One region of the Paenibacillus sophorae genome, then DNA from elsewhere that is predicted to be linked to it. Evidence: riboswitches for the same ligand, from Rfam matches in the RefSeq annotation. Region 1 holds a riboswitch; each other region holds the start of a gene.
The links. Region 1 has a riboswitch for cyclic di-GMP ahead of KP014_RS06615 (transglutaminase-like domain-containing protein). Riboswitches for the same ligand answer to the same signal wherever they lie in the genome.

Region 1 (4,214 bases):
TGGTGGAGTATGTCCGCGAGGAGCGCTTTGCCGGGGAGACCAAATATCCGCTCAAAAAAATGATCCGGTTTGCGCTCGACGGCATCACGTCTTTTTCGCACAAGCCGCTCAAAATCGCTTCTTACCTTGGGTTTTTGCTTTCGTTTTCCAGCTTTGTCTTTTTGTTCTTCGTGTTGATGCAGAAGTGGTTTACTTCCCGCACGGTGCCCGGCTGGGCTTCCATCGTCGGCGTGAACCTGCTGTTTAACGGAATTGTACTTATGATCCTCGGGGTAATCGGCGAATATATCGGCCGGATATACGATGAATCGAAGGACCGGCCGCTTTACATTGTCCGCGAGGCGGTAGGCTACAGAAACCTGAAGGAGGAGGAAGCCGAGCTCTTTCGGGAGAAAGCCGGACAATCACGGGAGGATGTACCTTATGAATAACAATAATGTGCGCGGCGATATCCTCCAGTTCGTTAAATTTAATATTGTCGGTCTTCTGAATACATTGGTAGATATGGCCGTGTTCGCGCTGCTGACTTCGCTCGGGCTCTTCTATGTCGTTGCCCAGGTCATCTCCTATGGTGCGGGAACGGCCAACAGTTTTATTTTGAACAGTAAAATAACGTTCAAGGACCGGCAGCGGAGCAAGGAAGAAGGCTTCATTCATAAGCAGCTCCTGAGGTTTATTGCATTGAATCTGTTCGTGCTGTGCATATCTCTGCTGCTGATGAGTGTTCTAATCGGCCGTCTTGGATTGCAGGAGCTGCTGTCGAAGGTATTGGTTACGTTTGTTACGGTCATCATCAATTTTTTTGGCAGCAGAAAATGGGTGTTTGTGAAGCCAAAGCAGTCTCTGCCTGTCTCCGGTGAGGCAATCTCCGGGGCGGAAGCGGAGCGACGATAGAGGGTGAAGATTATGCGCAAGCTTTCTTATATCATAATTATCGCTGGCGTTCTGCTGATCCTGTATCCAAAGACGAGCGAATGGTTAGAAGATTGGCAGCAGCAGAAGCTGCTGAAGGAAGCGGAGCAGAGTTTTGAACAAAGCGCGGAGAAGGCTCAAGATTCGGTCGATCCCGATCTGCGGCTCAAATATGCCAAAGTGACACAGCTGCTTGCCGAAGAATCGGCCTTGGACGAGCAGTCGCAGCTCGCAGAGGATAAAGGCGGTTCAGACGGAGACGAGAAAGCGATCGCGCTGATTGAGATCGATAAAATCGATGTCAAACTTCCCGTGCTTGAAGGAGCCACCAAAGCGAATATGCGGCATGCGGCCGTGCATTTGACCGAGACCGCTCCGCTTGGAGAAATCGGGAATGCGGCTATCGCCGCTCACCGCGCCCATACCAAGGGAAGACTGTTCAACCGTCTGAATGAGGTGAAGATCGGTGATACGATTTCCGTTAAGACCAAAGGGAAAGTCTATAACTACACGGTCTATGATATCTCGATAGTCGAACCTACTGATGTGTCCGTGCTGGAAGGCAGTAACAAAGACCGCATCCTTACGCTCATCACATGCGATCCGCTGATTAATCCGACTCATCGGCTAATTGTGCACGCAAAGCTCCCGTGACTGTGGCGGAAATATGTAAAAATAGGTAATCATACAGGTATATTTTCCTAGTTTTCTATTGATAATTCAGATAAATATGGTAATCTAATATTAGAAAAGCTAAACACGATAACGGCAAACCTATCGAAAGATTGGGACGCAAAGCTAGAGGGCCTTCCCGTAAGGATGGCAGCCAGCTACCGAATGAAGAAGCTTTTTTTGTTTAACTCACAAGTAAAATTTTAGAATATTTACCTATTATTTGAATAGATGAAACTTGCACGACAATGGCAAACCTATCGAAAGGTAGGGACGCAAAGCTAAAGGGCCTTCCCGCGAGGATGGCAGCCAGCTATCGAAAGGAGTTTTATCCGTGAAGAAGTTTTATTTTTGGCTTCTTATATTATTTACAGTAGCCACTTCCGTTCCAGTTACCCCGGCAGCCGCCGCGAGCGGCAGTTCCGAATGGCTGGACACTTCGAATTTAAGCCAAGGTGTTGTTGGCATTCAATATAACGCTCCCCAGGGCAAGCGCACTAAACTGATGATTACCAAGAACGGCAGCAGTTATACCTACAACCTCTTCGCATCAGAGCCCAATGAGTCCTTCCCGCTTCAGCAAGGCAGCGGCTCCTATAAAGTTTCCATCCTTGAGAATACCAGCGGCAACAAGTATAAAGTGGTTTATTCCGATTCTATCGACCTTTCGATGAGCGAACCTAACGCCGTATATCTGAGCTCGGTGCAGAACGTTAAATGGAACCCGTCCGACAGAGCGATCCAAAAAGCGAAACAACTCACCCAGAATACCGACACTGACAAAGAAAAAGTAACCGCCATTTATAACTACATCGTCTCCAATGTAAAATACGACTACGCCTTAGCAGCCAACGTATCTACCGACTATGTGCCGAACATCGACAGAACGCTTGCAAGCAAAAAAGGAATCTGCTACGACTATGCTTCCCTCTTTGCCGCTATGCTCCGCAGTGTGAACGTTCCCGCTAAGCTTGTGATGGGTGAGAGCAGCTATGTATCTCAATACCATGCATGGAATGAAGTCCTCATCGATGGGCAGTGGGTGACTATTGATACGACGGTAGACGCCGGTTTGGGAAAGAGTAATAAAGCGGTCTCCCTGATTAAAAGCGCCAGCAAATATACCGGTGCGAAGTATTATTAAGCAACTGACGGCTTCATGCAATAAATGAACAATCCGCTTAAATAATAAGTGGATTGTTTTTTTTGTATTTTGGGTATTGCCATATCCTCAGAGAAGAGGTATTATAGATAAGTCGTCCTCGGGAGACACAAGCCTTTGCCGACAAGATAAAATAAACTTTCAAAAAAAGCTTGCGTTTCTGTAGAGTGTATGATATATTATAAGAGTTGCTGCTGAGACATTAAGTTGAACGGCAAACAAGTTTGATCTTTGAAAACTGAACAACGAGTGAGTGGGAATTCGCTTCTAGCGAGTTCCAAAAGAGATGGATTTCACAGCGTGGTTCACGCTTTGGAAAGGCCATCATGAGAATGCAAATTCTCGTCAGATGTTTCAACATGAGCTAATCGCTCTATCGATAAACTTTTCGGATGGTTGTTTTCTTGGAGTGATTCGAGGGAGTAACCGCACGAAAAAACCTTATTGGAGAGTTTGATCCTGGCTCAGGACGAACGCTGGCGGCGTGCCTAATACATGCAAGTCGAGCGGAGTATTTTTGAGAGCTTGCTCTCAAAAATACTTAGCGGCGGACGGGTGAGTAACACGTAGGCAACCTGCCCCTTGAACTGGGATAACTACCGGAAACGGTAGCTAATACCGGATAATTCCTCTTGGCACCTGCTGGGAGGCTGAAAGGCGGAGCAATCTGCTGTCAAGGGATGGGCCTGCGGCGCATTAGCTAGTTGGTGGGGTAACGGCTCACCAAGGCGACGATGCGTAGCCGACCTGAGAGGGTGAACGGCCACACTGGGACTGAGACACGGCCCAGACTCCTACGGGAGGCAGCAGTAGGGAATCTTCCGCAATGGGCGAAAGCCTGACGGAGCAACGCCGCGTGAGTGATGAAGGTTTTCGGATCGTAAAGCTCTGTTGCCAGGGAAGAACGTCTCTTAGAGTAACTGCTAAGAGAGTGACGGTACCTGAGAAGAAAGCCCCGGCTAACTACGTGCCAGCAGCCGCGGTAATACGTAGGGGGCAAGCGTTGTCCGGAATTATTGGGCGTAAAGCGCGCGCAGGCGGCTGTTTAAGTCTGGTGTTTAAACCATGGGCTCAACCTGTGGTCGCACTGGAAACTGGGCAGCTTGAGTGCAGAAGAGGAAAGTGGAATTCCACGTGTAGCGGTGAAATGCGTAGAGATGTGGAGGAACACCAGTGGCGAAGGCGACTTTCTGGGCTGTAACTGACGCTGAGGCGCGAAAGCGTGGGGAGCAAACAGGATTAGATACCCTGGTAGTCCACGCCGTAAACGATGAGTGCTAGGTGTTAGGGGTTTCGATACCCTTGGTGCCGAAGTTAACACAGTAAGCACTCCGCCTGGGGAGTACGGTCGCAAGACTGAAACTCAAAGGAATTGACGGGGACCCGCACAAGCAGTGGAGTATGTGGTTTAATTCGAAGCAACGCGAAGAACCTTACCAGGTCTTGACATCCCTCTGAATCGTCTAGA
Region 2 (4,214 bases), 380 kb from region 1:
TTTCCGGCAGCAGTATAATCACCCGCTGATTCACTGGTGCGCCGTACCGGAGGAAGCGGCGTCCGGCAGCGACGCGCTCTGCCTGCTGACGGACTGGGCCGTGTTCAAGGATATCAATCTGCATCAATTATCCGCGAGCATGCGCAAGCCGATCCTGATCGACGGCCGCAATGTTTACTCCAAGGAGCAGATCGAAGGAACCGGACTGGAATATTATTCGGTGGGACGCCCGCGGATGGGGGGACTCAGCGGCTTTTCTCCGAGTGTGGCGGGGGCGGTATAATCGCCTCCCTGTAAAGAACACGGGAAACGCATGCTGCGCTTCGGTTGCTGCCAGAAGTACTGCCTTAAGACTACGATATTGACACAATGGAGTTCCATTAAACAGCCGGTTGTCCACGGCCATATCATGACCATTTAGAGGGAGGGTATCATTATGAAATTGGTGCTTTTATCTGGCGGTTCGGGAAAACGGCTATGGCCTCTGTCCAATGATTCACGTTCGAAACAGTTCCTGAAGGTGCTGGAAAGCCCGCTCGGCGAACCTGAATCGATGGTCCAACGGGTATGGCGGCAGCTGGGAGAAGCGGGACTCGCGGAATCGTCGTATCTGGCGACAGGACGCGGGCAGGTGGAAATGATTCAGAGTCAGCTGGGCGGGAATGTGAAGATTATCGTCGAGCCTGAACGCCGCGATACCTTCCCGGCGATTGCGCTCACGGCCGTCTATCTGTATTCGGTAGAGGGCGTGCTCCCGGATGAGACGGTGGCGATTCTGCCGGTTGACCCTTATGTGGAAGGCTCCTTCTTCGGCGCGGTTTCACAGCTGGAGCAGGCGCTTGACGCCACCGGCGCGAACCTCGCGCTGATCGGTGTTGTACCGGAGCATCCTTCGGAAAAATATGGCTACATTATCCCTTCGAGCGCTGAAGCTCAGGAGAATGGAGTCATGCCGGTGAGCGGTTTCCTCGAAAAGCCGGATCGCCTGCGCGCCGAAGAGCTCATTGGGCATGGCGCTTTGTGGAACTGCGGGGTATTCGCCTTCCGTCTCGGATACCTGCTTGATATTTTGCAGCAAAAAGGGCTGCCTCTGACCTACGAGGAGCTGCAGAAGCAGTACAAACTGCTCTCTTCGATCAGCTTCGACTATGAGGTGGTTGAACGGGAAGACAAAATCGTTGTTCAGCCGTATGATGGGTTCTGGAAGGATCTGGGCACCTGGAATACGCTAACAGAAGAGATGGCGAGCAATCAAATGGGCAAGGGCGTTCTGACCGAGGATTCCTCGACAAGCTGCCTTGTCAACGAGCTTGATATTCCGATCACGGTAATCGGTGCTCAGGATCTGATTATCGCCGCGAGTCCGGACGGCATTCTCGTCACTCACAAATCGGAAAGTCCGCGCATCAAGGAGGTGCTGAAGGGGACGGAGCAAAGACCGATGTATGAGGAACGGCGATGGGGCCACTACCGGGTGATTGATTACGTCAAATACCGGGAAAGCAATGAAGTGCTGACGAAGCGGATTTTTATCGCAGAGGGAAAAAATATCAGCTACCAGTACCATCTCAAGCGCAGTGAAATCTGGACGTTCATCAGCGGGGAAGCCAGCATCATCCTTAATGAAAAAATGCACAAGGTAAAAGCGGGAGACGTTGTACGCATACCGGAAGGAACGAAGCACAGCATTCTGGCTCTGACCGATGTGGAGTTCATTGAAGTGCAGACCGGATCGGAGCTGGTGGAAGAGGACAACATCCGCATTACGCTGGATTGGAAGGACATTGAGCTGCAGCAGTTCATTTCTTGAAAAAGTTTGAATGGATAGGTAAAACTAGTTATTAACCATTTTTACGATTTTATAAACAGGCCTTTTGACCCATTTATTAAGGATTTATGAAAAATGGGGTTCATGAATAACTGAATAGCGTCGATATGTACGGTAGAAGGCTAAGCCTTCCAATACGACAAAGGCAAACCTATCGCGAGGTAGGGACGCAAAGCCATAGGGCCTCTTCATTCAAGGAGGCAGCCTGGTTACCGAAAGGAAGATGGAATTGAAAGTTCATCGTACGTATCGACTGTTCTTTGCTATGCTATCTCTGTGTCTGCTCCTGACATTTGTCCCGCCCACGGGTGCAGGAAGCCCGGCGATTGCTTCGGCTGCGGAGGCTCCAGGGAGACCCGTCAATCCTGATGCTTCTCCCGAAGCGGTCAAGCTGCTAAGCTACCTGTACTCCATTTCCGGAACCCGCATTATTACCGGCCAGCATGATTATCTGGAAAGTCCGGACGAGTTCAATAACAAGCTTCAAGCAACGAGCGGCAGATATGCGGCCCTCCATGGATACGAGCTTGGGGCGATTAACGGCCAAACGGACGGCGCCGTGACATGGCTGCGGCAAAATGTCGTCAGCAGCGCGATCAAGTGGTATAATGCCGGCGGCATCGTCGCCATGACGTACCACGCGAATCTGCCCGGTACGACTTATGACTGGGCGAACGTACAAAAATCGCTGTCCCAGGCTGATTTTGACAAGTATGTCACGCCTGGAACTACGGAGTACAACAGCCTGATCACAGAGCTTGATAAAGTGGCGGTATCGCTGAAAACCCTGCGCGATGCCGGGGTGCCTGTGCTGTGGCGCCCGTACCATGAAATGAACGGCGATTGGTTCTGGTGGGGCAAGAAGAACAATTTTGCCGCTCTGTGGAATATTATGTATGACCGTTTCGTTAATGTTCATAAACTTAATAATCTGCTCTGGGTATGGAGCCCGAACGCTCCGAACAGTTGGGCCGATCCTTACGTCAAGACCTATCCCGGTGCGGATAAGGTGGACATTCTGGCGGCGGACATTTATAACAAGGATTTCAATCAGTACTATTACGACAGCCTGTTGACTCTGGCAGCCGGCAAGCCGATTGCCATTGGCGAGAACGGCCAAATGCCCGATCCGGCGATGCTGCCCAAATCACAGAGCAAATGGGTCTTTATGATGACTTGGGGCAAAATGCTTTATGAAAACAACAGCACTACAACAATCAAGAGCTTTCTGAACAACGGGTTTACGGTAACACGCGATGAGATAATTACGGGAATGGCTTCGTTTACGATGGCAACGCCGTCGCCTAGCCCAACACCGACGCCTAGCCCAACACCGACGCCTAGCCCGACGCCGACGCCTAGCCCGACGCCGACGCCTAGCCCGACGCCAACGCCGGAACCGAGTCCGACGCCAACACCGTCACCTAGTCCGACGCCAACGCCGGAACCGAGTCCAACACCAACGCCGAGTCCGACGCCGGCACCAACGCCGGAACCGAGTCCGGCACCAACGCCAATGCCGGAACCGAGTCCAACGCCTGCTCCGAGTTATCAGCCGATAGGAGAAGGTTTGGGGGCGAAGGATAGTTCGCAGGCTCGCAACGGGCTGATTGGCGAATATTTTGCCAATATGCAGCTTTCCGGAACGCCTGCGCTGGTACGGGAAGAATCGGCCATCGATTTTAACTGGGGGGCTGGAACACCGGACAGCTCTGTCGGCCCTGACCAATTTTCAGTCCGTTGGAGCGGTAAAATCAAGGCTCTCTACACCGAGAACTATTCCTTCTATACAAGTTCGGACGATGGTATTCGGTTATGGGTCAACGGGCAGGCGGTTATTACCAGTTGGTCGACTCAGTACGGAATAGAGCGGAAGGGAAGAATCGACCTGGAAGCCGGTAAACTGTACGACATTAAAGTAGAATATTACGACAATACGGGGAGCGCCAAAGCTCGTCTGATGTGGGAAAGCCCTAGCCAAATTAAGGAAACTGTTCCCGCGAGCGCGTTTTATCTTTCCGGATCGCTTTGATATATTTTTTACGAATAGTTTCATGTGTGGGCCGCCGATATTTTGAAAGTACAATCTAATTCAGTTCATTAGAGCCTTGACAGCCCTGCTTGCTTTTCAGCAGGGCTTCTAAGCTATCGAGCCCCGCTTCGGATAATGGCCGTCATTTCAGCCATCTGGAGGACGGACATTCGGGGGCGACAATCCGCTTAAGAAAGGAAAATGACATTGAACATATTCCGCAAACATCGGCTGTTCGTTGTGACAGTGCCTTTGATTCTTCTTGTCGCCATACTGCCGTGGGTAAACGCCGACAGCATCCCCTCGCCAGCAAAAAAAAACGTCTCGCCGGTTAATCCATACGCTTCAGCCGAA
Region 3 (4,214 bases), 1.6 Mb from region 1:
AATAATTGGTATAACATGGATCACTTACGATAACCTCATCTCCGGGGTTCGTAAGGACCAGAAGGGACAGGTAAAGCCCCTGCATACCCCCAACTGTAATCATGATTTCATCAAGCGGATTGTAACTAACTTTGTCAAAATCTTTAAAATGCGCGCTTACAGCTTCACGCAGAGGAAGAATACCGGAATTTGGCGTGTAATGAGTGTGGCCGTGATCCATGGCTTTTTTTGCAGCTTCAATAATATGCCCCGGAGTATCAAATTCAGGTTCGCCTATTACAAAACTAATCACATTATCCAAACCTTGTGCCATATCATACATTTTTCTGATTTTAGCCGGTTCGATGCTTGCGATCTTTGACGATAATTCTTTCATTATTAATCTCCTTCTGCTGCCGTGTAATCTTATCTGCGTATTGAAACCGCACCTTCCACACCTTTTTGTAGGTGACCGTCTAAATATTCGACCCCAATGGAGTCTAAGCCTTCTTTTAGTTCCGCAACCATTTCATCTTTCTTGTCTGGCAGCATACCGTGTACGGGTATTACATTGGATGTATGGAGACCGAAGAAATACGTATGATCTAAGTCCAGTCCACTTAACATTTCGATTTCCTCTTCAATATTTTGACGCAAGGTATTTTCTATAAAAAGCCCTTTTTTTACTTCTTCATCCAGCGGGCTGCCGGGATCCACGTGTAAAGTGGCAATAAAGATGAGCTTTGGTTTAACTTCATTTAGCAGTTTGCTGTTTGCTGTTGCGTTTTCACGTGTTTTCTCGCTGCCGGCTCCTCCGATGATAATATTTACACTAAAGTCTATGCCAGCATTGGTCAAACGCTTTAACTGCGCTTTCGCTTCATCCACGGTAAACCCTTTATTAAAATGTTCCACGACCTCTGGCATACCGGATTCCAGACCAATGTTGAGGTCATTAATCTTTAAAGCTCTTAATTCTTTAAGCTCATCATCTGTTTTATTTATGATGTTATTAACGGAGGCATACATCGCTATAGTCTCAACTTCAGGCAGAATTTCATTGATTTTAACAGCAATGGATTTCAGCCGGTCCGCACTTAGAGAAAAGGGGTCGGCATTAACTAAGAAAATACGGTTTACTCTAGGATACACTCGTCTCGCTTCCCGTAAATCCTGTTCGATTTGCTCCAGCGTTTCGACATGAAAAGGAACATCGCTATACATGGTGCAGAAGCTGCATTCATTATGGCTGCATCCTACAGTAACTTGTAATAATAATGAGTTTGCTTCAAATGGCGGACGATAAACGGGCCCGGTATATTTCATTTTAATCTCTCCTTTTTGTACGTTATGCTTATTTCTATAAGTTTACAATCATGCAGCTTTCTAAGGTAGTACGCACTTTAAAGTACGTATCGAAAACCAATTAGTAATATTTAGATAATAAACAAAACATTTCATTGGTAAATTTTAAATTGGGACTTATACTCTAAAAAGAAGCAGCAAAAGAACTATAAGAAATCACGAAACAAGTGATTGACCAAAGGCAAACTCGTTCGAAAGACGGGGACGCAAAGCCACGGGTCTACCGTTATAGGAAACTATAACCAGACAGCCGGGTTGCTCAGGCAGCTTGTTTTTTTGTGTGTTCTCACAGCAGAAGAAAGGAAGGGTTCAACGAAAATGAGAAGAATCTTTTGGAGTGTGCTTGTGGTCTGGATGCTCGTTGCATTAACCGAAATGGAGACAAGGGGGATGGTTGCGAGCGCGGCAGCAGGGCTGAACTACACATGGAAAGACGAGGTGACGAAGTTCAAAGTCGGACCGGTTGATTTTCAAGATCTCAAGGATGCTGATATCGCTGGCCGCTACTTAACCTGGACTATAATTCAAGATTACTATGATTCGATTTACGTTTTAAATTTGGATAACGGAAAGACGGAAAGATTGACTACCGATAAGACCCACAAATATAACCCGGTTATAGCGGATACCATTCAAGGCCCAATGGTTCTTTGGATTCAGAGTAATGAACTCCATGGAAGTGATATATGGGGATACAATTTGAAAAGTAAGGAAAAAAAGAAGCTGGTTGACGGCGGGTCATCATCGCTAACGGAGCCCGTTGGAAATGGCAATTATCTGGCATGGGTTGATCATTACAAAGTCCAAGTTCTTAATTTGACAACCGGAGAGTCGGAGGAGATCGAGGAAGGGAGTAATCCTCAGCTGGGTAAGGGCCGGCTTATCTATCTGTACCGATCCGATGAAATTAGGGCCTATAATCTGGAAACAAAAAGTAAAAATAATTTTTACGGAGCCAGCTTTCCGTATGATTATTCGTTCAATGGCAAATACATTTTGCTCAAGACCAAACTCAGGGAAAATCAGGGTTATGTTGAGCTGAACGCAACCACTCCGTCTGAAAAGGGAATCGTCCTGCAAAATGATGCTCCTTTCAAATTGTCAAAAGTATTTACAGGATTGTCCTATGGCCTTTGGGTTGAAAAAGGTGAGGGAAATAAAGCAGAGGTAACAGGTGTGGACCTTTTGCATAAGGAGTCCTTTTCGATACCGCTGGAAGCGACATACAATCATGTACTCGGACTCTCCGGCGATACGCTGATTTATTTAAATAAAGGCGGTTTTATCGTCAAAAGAACCATCATTCCTCCGAGTACCCGTGCAGACCGGAATGCAGAACCGATTCATGTCGTTATGGACGGGTTAGAGGTTCCCCTGCGTACGGCCCCAATTTCGCTTAACAATAGCACCTATGTCGAGTTTCGTTCCCTGTTCGAGCGGATGGGGTTCGGCATAAAGTGGGATAACAAAACGCGCCAGATCACGGGCACCAAGGGAAGCCTGGTAATTAAACTGACTATTGGCAAGAAAGAGATGGTTGTTAATGGAAAAGCTATCAAAACCGATTATGCGCCGGTTACTCGGGGCGGTACAACCTATGTTCCTCTTAGACTTATTGGTGAAGCGGCTGATCGTAAAATAAGCTGGAATGGAGCAAAGCAGACGGTGTACATCAGCCTGAAAGATACCAAGGATACCCTCTATAACGAGGACGGCAGCATGCGGTATCATGGCGGACTGGTAGGCGGTATCCGTGAGGGATATGGAACGCAATACAACGAAAACGGACGTGTTTTCTATGAAGGGGAGTGGAAGAACGATAAAATGCATGGCGAAGGGAAAATGTACTATCTTTTCGCTGACGAACTGTTTTTCGAAGGAACGATGAGAGATGGAATGCAGACCGAGGGCATCGAATATTATCCCGGCGGCGGACTTCGGTACAAGGGTTCTTACAATGGAGCGCTGCACTGGGAGGGGCAAGAGGTTGTTCTGAATCGAAGTACAGGCGAATATCTCGTCGTAGAAATAAGTAAGGGACGGCGGGAAGGAAAGGCAATCTGGTATTACGCCAGCGGTGAGGTTAAAATTGAGGGGGATTTTGCGGACGACCGGTTTATTAACGGCACACTCTATGATCCCGAGGGGAATGTGCTGTACCAAGGCGAATTTGACGATTCGGGTGAACCTTTAAAGAATTAAACAATAATAACAGTCCTGACGAAGTTATTTTCATCGGGACTGCTGCGAAACTTAATATTAATCCCTCTGAGCCAACCCTTCAATCGGGTTGGCTCTTGTGGTCTGTGAACCATTCCTCCTGTCAAAGAAAACGCAATCCGTTCACCATCGCTTGAAGATGATCTTGATCCGCCCAGAGGATGAAGTACGGATAGGTGGTGCCGTTAATCACAACAGGCTGCGGATATACGGCGATGAGTGCGGATTGCCGCCGAAATTCCGGCGCTTGGTCCGGGGAAGGGAAGATAAAGCAGGCTTCCTGATTCTGCACTCGTCCCGGAACGATCCGCGGCGAAGAGCCGTATGGCATTAACCGGTGATAAGCTTCTGCGCGGCACAGTTCTGGAAACGGTAGCTCGCTGGCCAGGGCGGAGATTTGGAAGAAACCGTCCGCGCCCTCGTACCGGGTCTCGCTCACCGCCCGCCAGGCGGCGGGATAAGGGAAGCTGACCCGGTACGCTGCACTGCGGAACTGGGCGTAGTCTTCCGCCGGAATGGCTCCATGGGACCATTGTACGGAGGTGATGGCGCCTGCCCCGGAAATCACGCGGATCGGTGCGGGATGGCGGATATCGATGATCCAAATCTCGCTTGCAAGCCCCGCTCCTCTGCAGCCGGACAAGTAAGCG
Region 4 (4,214 bases), 2.4 Mb from region 1:
CTTTAAAACGATTTGCTAATGCCAACATTCGACATGGTAACGTTAGCTTTGGGATATTTTTCTTTATTGTATACTTATATTTCTCAGATATGCAATAAAAAAGTCGAATGATGCATTATTTTGTCGATGGTGTAGTTATTGGATTTCTTCCAGTGTCGAGAGAAGGACATTAAAAGCGGAAATAATTCTCGGAGCGCCAACACATGGCACAAGATGCAGTAAAATCCCCTTGATTTGATCAACGGTCATGCCTACACGGAGCGCCATCACATAATGAACGCCGAGCTGCTCGAATTGGCCCATCGTAATCAGAGAGGAAATAACGGCAATCTCTTTCCAATCGGCGCCAATAGTGGTCCGCTGAAAAATGTCGCCATAAGCGTTGCCCATAATAAATTCAGCCAATTCGGGAAAATGCTCTTTGATCGGAGCCATCGCCTTGGCCCCATAGTCGCCGGAAAGATTAGAGAAATGCTTGAAACCGCTGTTTACGTTGTCTTTCATAGAAATGCCTCCTAAAAGTTTTGCTGGCGTATGCTCCCCGGGTTACTTTTCGTGAAAGCTTGCTTCGGAAGCATATGCTTGTTTTGTCTGTGAAACTATTAATCAAGATTTAGTGTGCGGTGTGCGGTAGGAGGCACTTCGTCACGGTCAGTCAATAGCTCGATGACGGCAACACGGTTTAAAGCCACAGCTTCGCTGATAGCAGTAGCAAATTGTTCTTTGGTCTCGCATTTGTAGCCGGCAGCTCCCAGCGATTCGGCAAATTTTACGGCATCCATAGGAACTTCAAATAAAGTTCCGTCGATTCTGCCTGTAGTTTTTTCCATTCCTTTTAACGCCATATCCAGCTGCATATTATTCACAACGATAAAAATGACCGGGATATTCTTGCAAACGGCAGTATTAATTTCTGTACCGAGCATCATGAAGCAGCCGTCGCCGGTAATGCAGAATATCGTTTCCTCAGGAGAAGCAGCCTTTGCTCCAATAGCCATGCCGATTGCGTTGCCCATGCAGGCAAAGTAAGCGTCGAAGACAAAACTGCCCGGCTTCTTCACGTTGTACCACTTCACGGCATTGAAGCCGTGGCTGCCGTCATCAACAAATATGGTATTGTTATAAGGGATCAGGTCGCTCATCGTGCTCATTACCGACGCCAGTGAAAGATTGGGCAGATCGGGCAGTTCTTCCGCATAATGAACAGCCGTCTCCGGATCACGTTTTTTAATAGCGGCAGTATCAACATTCTGGAGATACAGCGACAAGTTATCCCGCAAATCTCCGCCGACCGCAATCGTCTGGGAGGTCAATATTTTTCCCACAAAGGTGGGATCGACGTCAAACTGAATCAAGGTCTCCGGATGATTCTCCGCTTTGAGGTTACAAATGGTCATATCACTGAGACGTGATCCAAGCACGATAAACAAATCACTGCGATTCAACAAATCGTCGCCATGCCTGCATCCGCCAACACCGATTGGACCGTGGTATAGCGGATGATCCCAGGCGATAGCGCCTTTGCCGCCGGGAGTAGTAACGACAGGAATATTAAAGGTCTCTGCCAATTGAACCAATTCCGTATGCGCACCGGAGCGGTTGACGCCTTTGCCGGCTATGATCAGAGGTCTGCTGGAATGGTTAATGGCATCAACAATACGGTCAAAATTAGCGTAACTGACAAGCGTTTCCCGTTCGGGGATAACAATTCGGCATTCTTTTAGCGGTTCTGTCTGGACATCAAAAGGAATGCACAGATGAACAGGTCCGCGCTTGCCGCTCAGCGCAATTGAAATAGCATGGTTAAAAATCGTGCTGAAATGATCGCCGCGTTCGATTAGTTTGCTGAAGAGCGTAGCGGGTCTGAACATGTCCGCCAAATCGGCAAGATACGAAGAAGAATCCTGGCACTGGGGAATTCCGAGCTCCTGAATGGATTGATGCCCCGTAATAAACAGCACAGGGAGGTTGTTGGCTTTGGCATGTGCCGCCGCTGTGAGGAGGTTCGTCCCCCCTGGACCGGAAGTACCGAAAGCCACGCCGAGATTTCCGGTTTTCAAGGCATAGCCGGAAGCTTCAAATCCGGAGCTGGATTCATGTCTCCCAGGAATAAATTCAATACCATAATCTACCATTTTGAGAACTATGGGACAAATAGATTTACCGATAATGCCAAAAGAATGCGTCACTCCGAGATTGCGTAGTGCTTCTGCCATATAATCTGCGACTGTCTTCAAAAGATCCACCCCACAAATCAAGTATTGTTTGCCATGTTATCTAACAAATAATAGAAAACCTGCACTCAAAACAGAGTACAGGTCGGTTGACAAAATCACCATATAGGACGCTTGATATACTAGCGTTCTGGTTCTTCAGCAACCTGGCTGTCATGGTCTCAAGCAAGATTTGAGACTGTAGATCCATGGCTTTGCGTCATTCCCTTTCGGAGAACTTTGCCCATATTGAGTTTATGAAAAAATAAAGAATAATTTTCCCTTACAATATATTCCTTGCTCTGCTTTTGTCAATATATTTATATAAATAGGCTCGGAATTTGACGAATTAATTGATTTTCTATACATATTGTCTGGAATTAACGAAGGATAAAAGACCTATACTGAGCACGAAGAGTCCTTAAAAGAAAAGAAGCAGCCCTTGCGGCTACTCCTTTTCATTGTTAGCGTAAGGATCAAGCAGGTAGTCGCCTTCTCCGCTGTCCATGTAACTCTGGTACTGATGTCCCTTCACGACGGTAACATGATTGCCTGTTATGTCCGTGGCGATGAAATTTTCCCAGGGCTCGACGAAGCCATCTGGATCATCAGCTTCGATTTCCATATCATTGTAAGAATCGATATTATTTCCCTCCGCCATAGCCGGCGTGTTGGAGGTGCCGAAGCTTTCGACGATCTGCCAGGCGTCCTCGCCGTCAAATCCGTTATACTCATGCTCGTCGAGACTGCTTCGCCCAAAAGGAGGAGTAAGAAATTCCTCTTCCACGGGGCGCGTATGCGGCTTTTCCTGGCGGGGGCTGTATTCCTTGGAGTAGCGTGTGGCGGGAAGAACGGCCAGTCGCTCATATGGAATCGGCTGTCCGCTCGCCGCGCAAATGCCGTATGTGCCTTTGTCCATCGCCTCAAGCGCGTCGTCTATATCCTTTAGTTCCAGTTCTTCGAGCTCTTGAAGCGATATATCCATGGAACGATGATACAGGTCGGTGGCGACATCGCCGGGATGGTTGTCGATTTCCGACAGTTCGCCCGACATATCCCGCATGGAATCTTCAAGACCGTGATCTTCATTCTCCTTAAGCCTGTGCCGGATATCGTCCCGCTGCCGGATAAGAAGGCCACGCAGGCGGGCAAGCTGTTCCGAAGACAGGTGATTCATTAGCCTCGGCTCCTTTCCATTTGCCGTTTTCCTTGTTAGGTTGGCCGATTGGCCGGTTTTTTACCGCTGGCAAATTGTGCTTTTGATAAGTGCGGCGCGGGGTGCGCCGCAATGGACGGGTTCTTGAGGCCTGTGCTACAATATACAGGTCTTTTATACACGTTTTGGACCGCTTTCGGGCGGGAAAAATAAGAACGGAGTGACAAGCTGAAGTGGTGTACTATCTGATCGCGCTAATCGTATTTTTGCTTGACCAGGGAACGAAATATCTGATCTCCACCCGGCTGGAAATCGACGAACAAATTCCGGTGATCGGAAACTTTTTTGTCATCACATCGCACCGCAACCGCGGCGCCGCTTTCAGCATTCTGCAAGACCAGCGCTGGTTTCTCATTCTGGTGACGCTTGTCGTCTTGATTGGAATCGTCTGGTATTTGAACAAAGTAAGAAGGACGCGGCGCTTGCTTCCCTTGGCGCTGTCGCTTGTGCTTGGCGGCGCAATCGGCAACTTTCTCGACCGGGCGCTTACAGGCGAAGTTGTCGATTTTCTGCGGTTTAATTTCGGCAGCTATACGTTTCCGATCTTTAACGTGGCGGATTCCTGTATTGTCGTCGGTGTAGCGCTTATTATTCTCGATTCCATTATGGATATGAGGGGCGGCCCAACTGAAGTGATTGAAGTGAAGGAAACAAGCGAGGTAGAGGAAAGGAATGAACAGCATTGAGTAAGGACGCCCATAATGAAGGGGCAGAAGGCGAGACCGTGGATAATGATATCGTCGTCTGGACCGTTCAGGAGGAATACGCCCGCGAACGCATCGATA

Region 2: another riboswitch for cyclic di-GMP. It lies ahead of KP014_RS28680 (glycosyl hydrolase); the one in region 1 lies ahead of KP014_RS06615 (transglutaminase-like domain-containing protein).
Region 3: another riboswitch for cyclic di-GMP. It lies ahead of KP014_RS27735 (stalk domain-containing protein); the one in region 1 lies ahead of KP014_RS06615 (transglutaminase-like domain-containing protein).
Region 4: another riboswitch for cyclic di-GMP. It lies ahead of KP014_RS23880 (thiamine pyrophosphate-binding protein); the one in region 1 lies ahead of KP014_RS06615 (transglutaminase-like domain-containing protein).

The regions. Positions count from the first base shown of each region.
Region 1 covers NZ_CP076607.1:1,397,368-1,401,581, forward strand. Annotated here, with positions in the region: gene KP014_RS06600 (glycosyltransferase family 2 protein) at 1-431, shown strand, start outside; gene KP014_RS06605 (GtrA family protein) at 424-894, shown strand; gene KP014_RS06610 (class D sortase) at 907-1,566, shown strand; cyclic di-GMP riboswitch class I at 1,670-1,750, shown strand; cyclic di-GMP riboswitch class I at 1,825-1,905, shown strand; gene KP014_RS06615 (transglutaminase-like domain-containing protein) at 1,919-2,728, shown strand; rRNA gene KP014_RS06620 (16S ribosomal RNA) at 3,188-4,214, shown strand, end outside.
Region 2 covers NZ_CP076607.1:1,776,721-1,780,934, forward strand. Annotated here, with positions in the region: gene KP014_RS08300 (UDP-glucose dehydrogenase family protein) at 1-283, shown strand, start outside; gene KP014_RS08305 (sugar phosphate nucleotidyltransferase) at 437-1,810, shown strand; cyclic di-GMP riboswitch class I at 1,963-2,045, shown strand; gene KP014_RS28680 (glycosyl hydrolase) at 2,058-3,860, shown strand; gene KP014_RS08315 (glycosyl hydrolase) at 4,101-4,214, shown strand, end outside.
Region 3 covers NZ_CP076607.1:5,712,023-5,716,236, reverse strand. Annotated here, with positions in the region: gene KP014_RS27745 (pyridoxal phosphate-dependent aminotransferase) at 1-376, opposite strand, end outside; gene KP014_RS27740 (radical SAM protein) at 406-1,305, opposite strand; cyclic di-GMP riboswitch class I at 1,515-1,607, shown strand; gene KP014_RS27735 (stalk domain-containing protein) at 1,663-3,546, shown strand; gene KP014_RS27730 (LysM peptidoglycan-binding domain-containing protein) at 3,668-4,214, opposite strand, start outside.
Region 4 covers NZ_CP076607.1:4,900,442-4,904,655, reverse strand. Annotated here, with positions in the region: gene KP014_RS23885 (carboxymuconolactone decarboxylase family protein) at 136-504, opposite strand; gene KP014_RS23880 (thiamine pyrophosphate-binding protein) at 603-2,216, opposite strand; cyclic di-GMP riboswitch class I at 2,372-2,468, opposite strand; gene KP014_RS23875 (TraR/DksA C4-type zinc finger protein) at 2,662-3,390, opposite strand; gene lspA (signal peptidase II) at 3,603-4,115, shown strand; gene KP014_RS23865 (RluA family pseudouridine synthase) at 4,154-4,214, shown strand, end outside.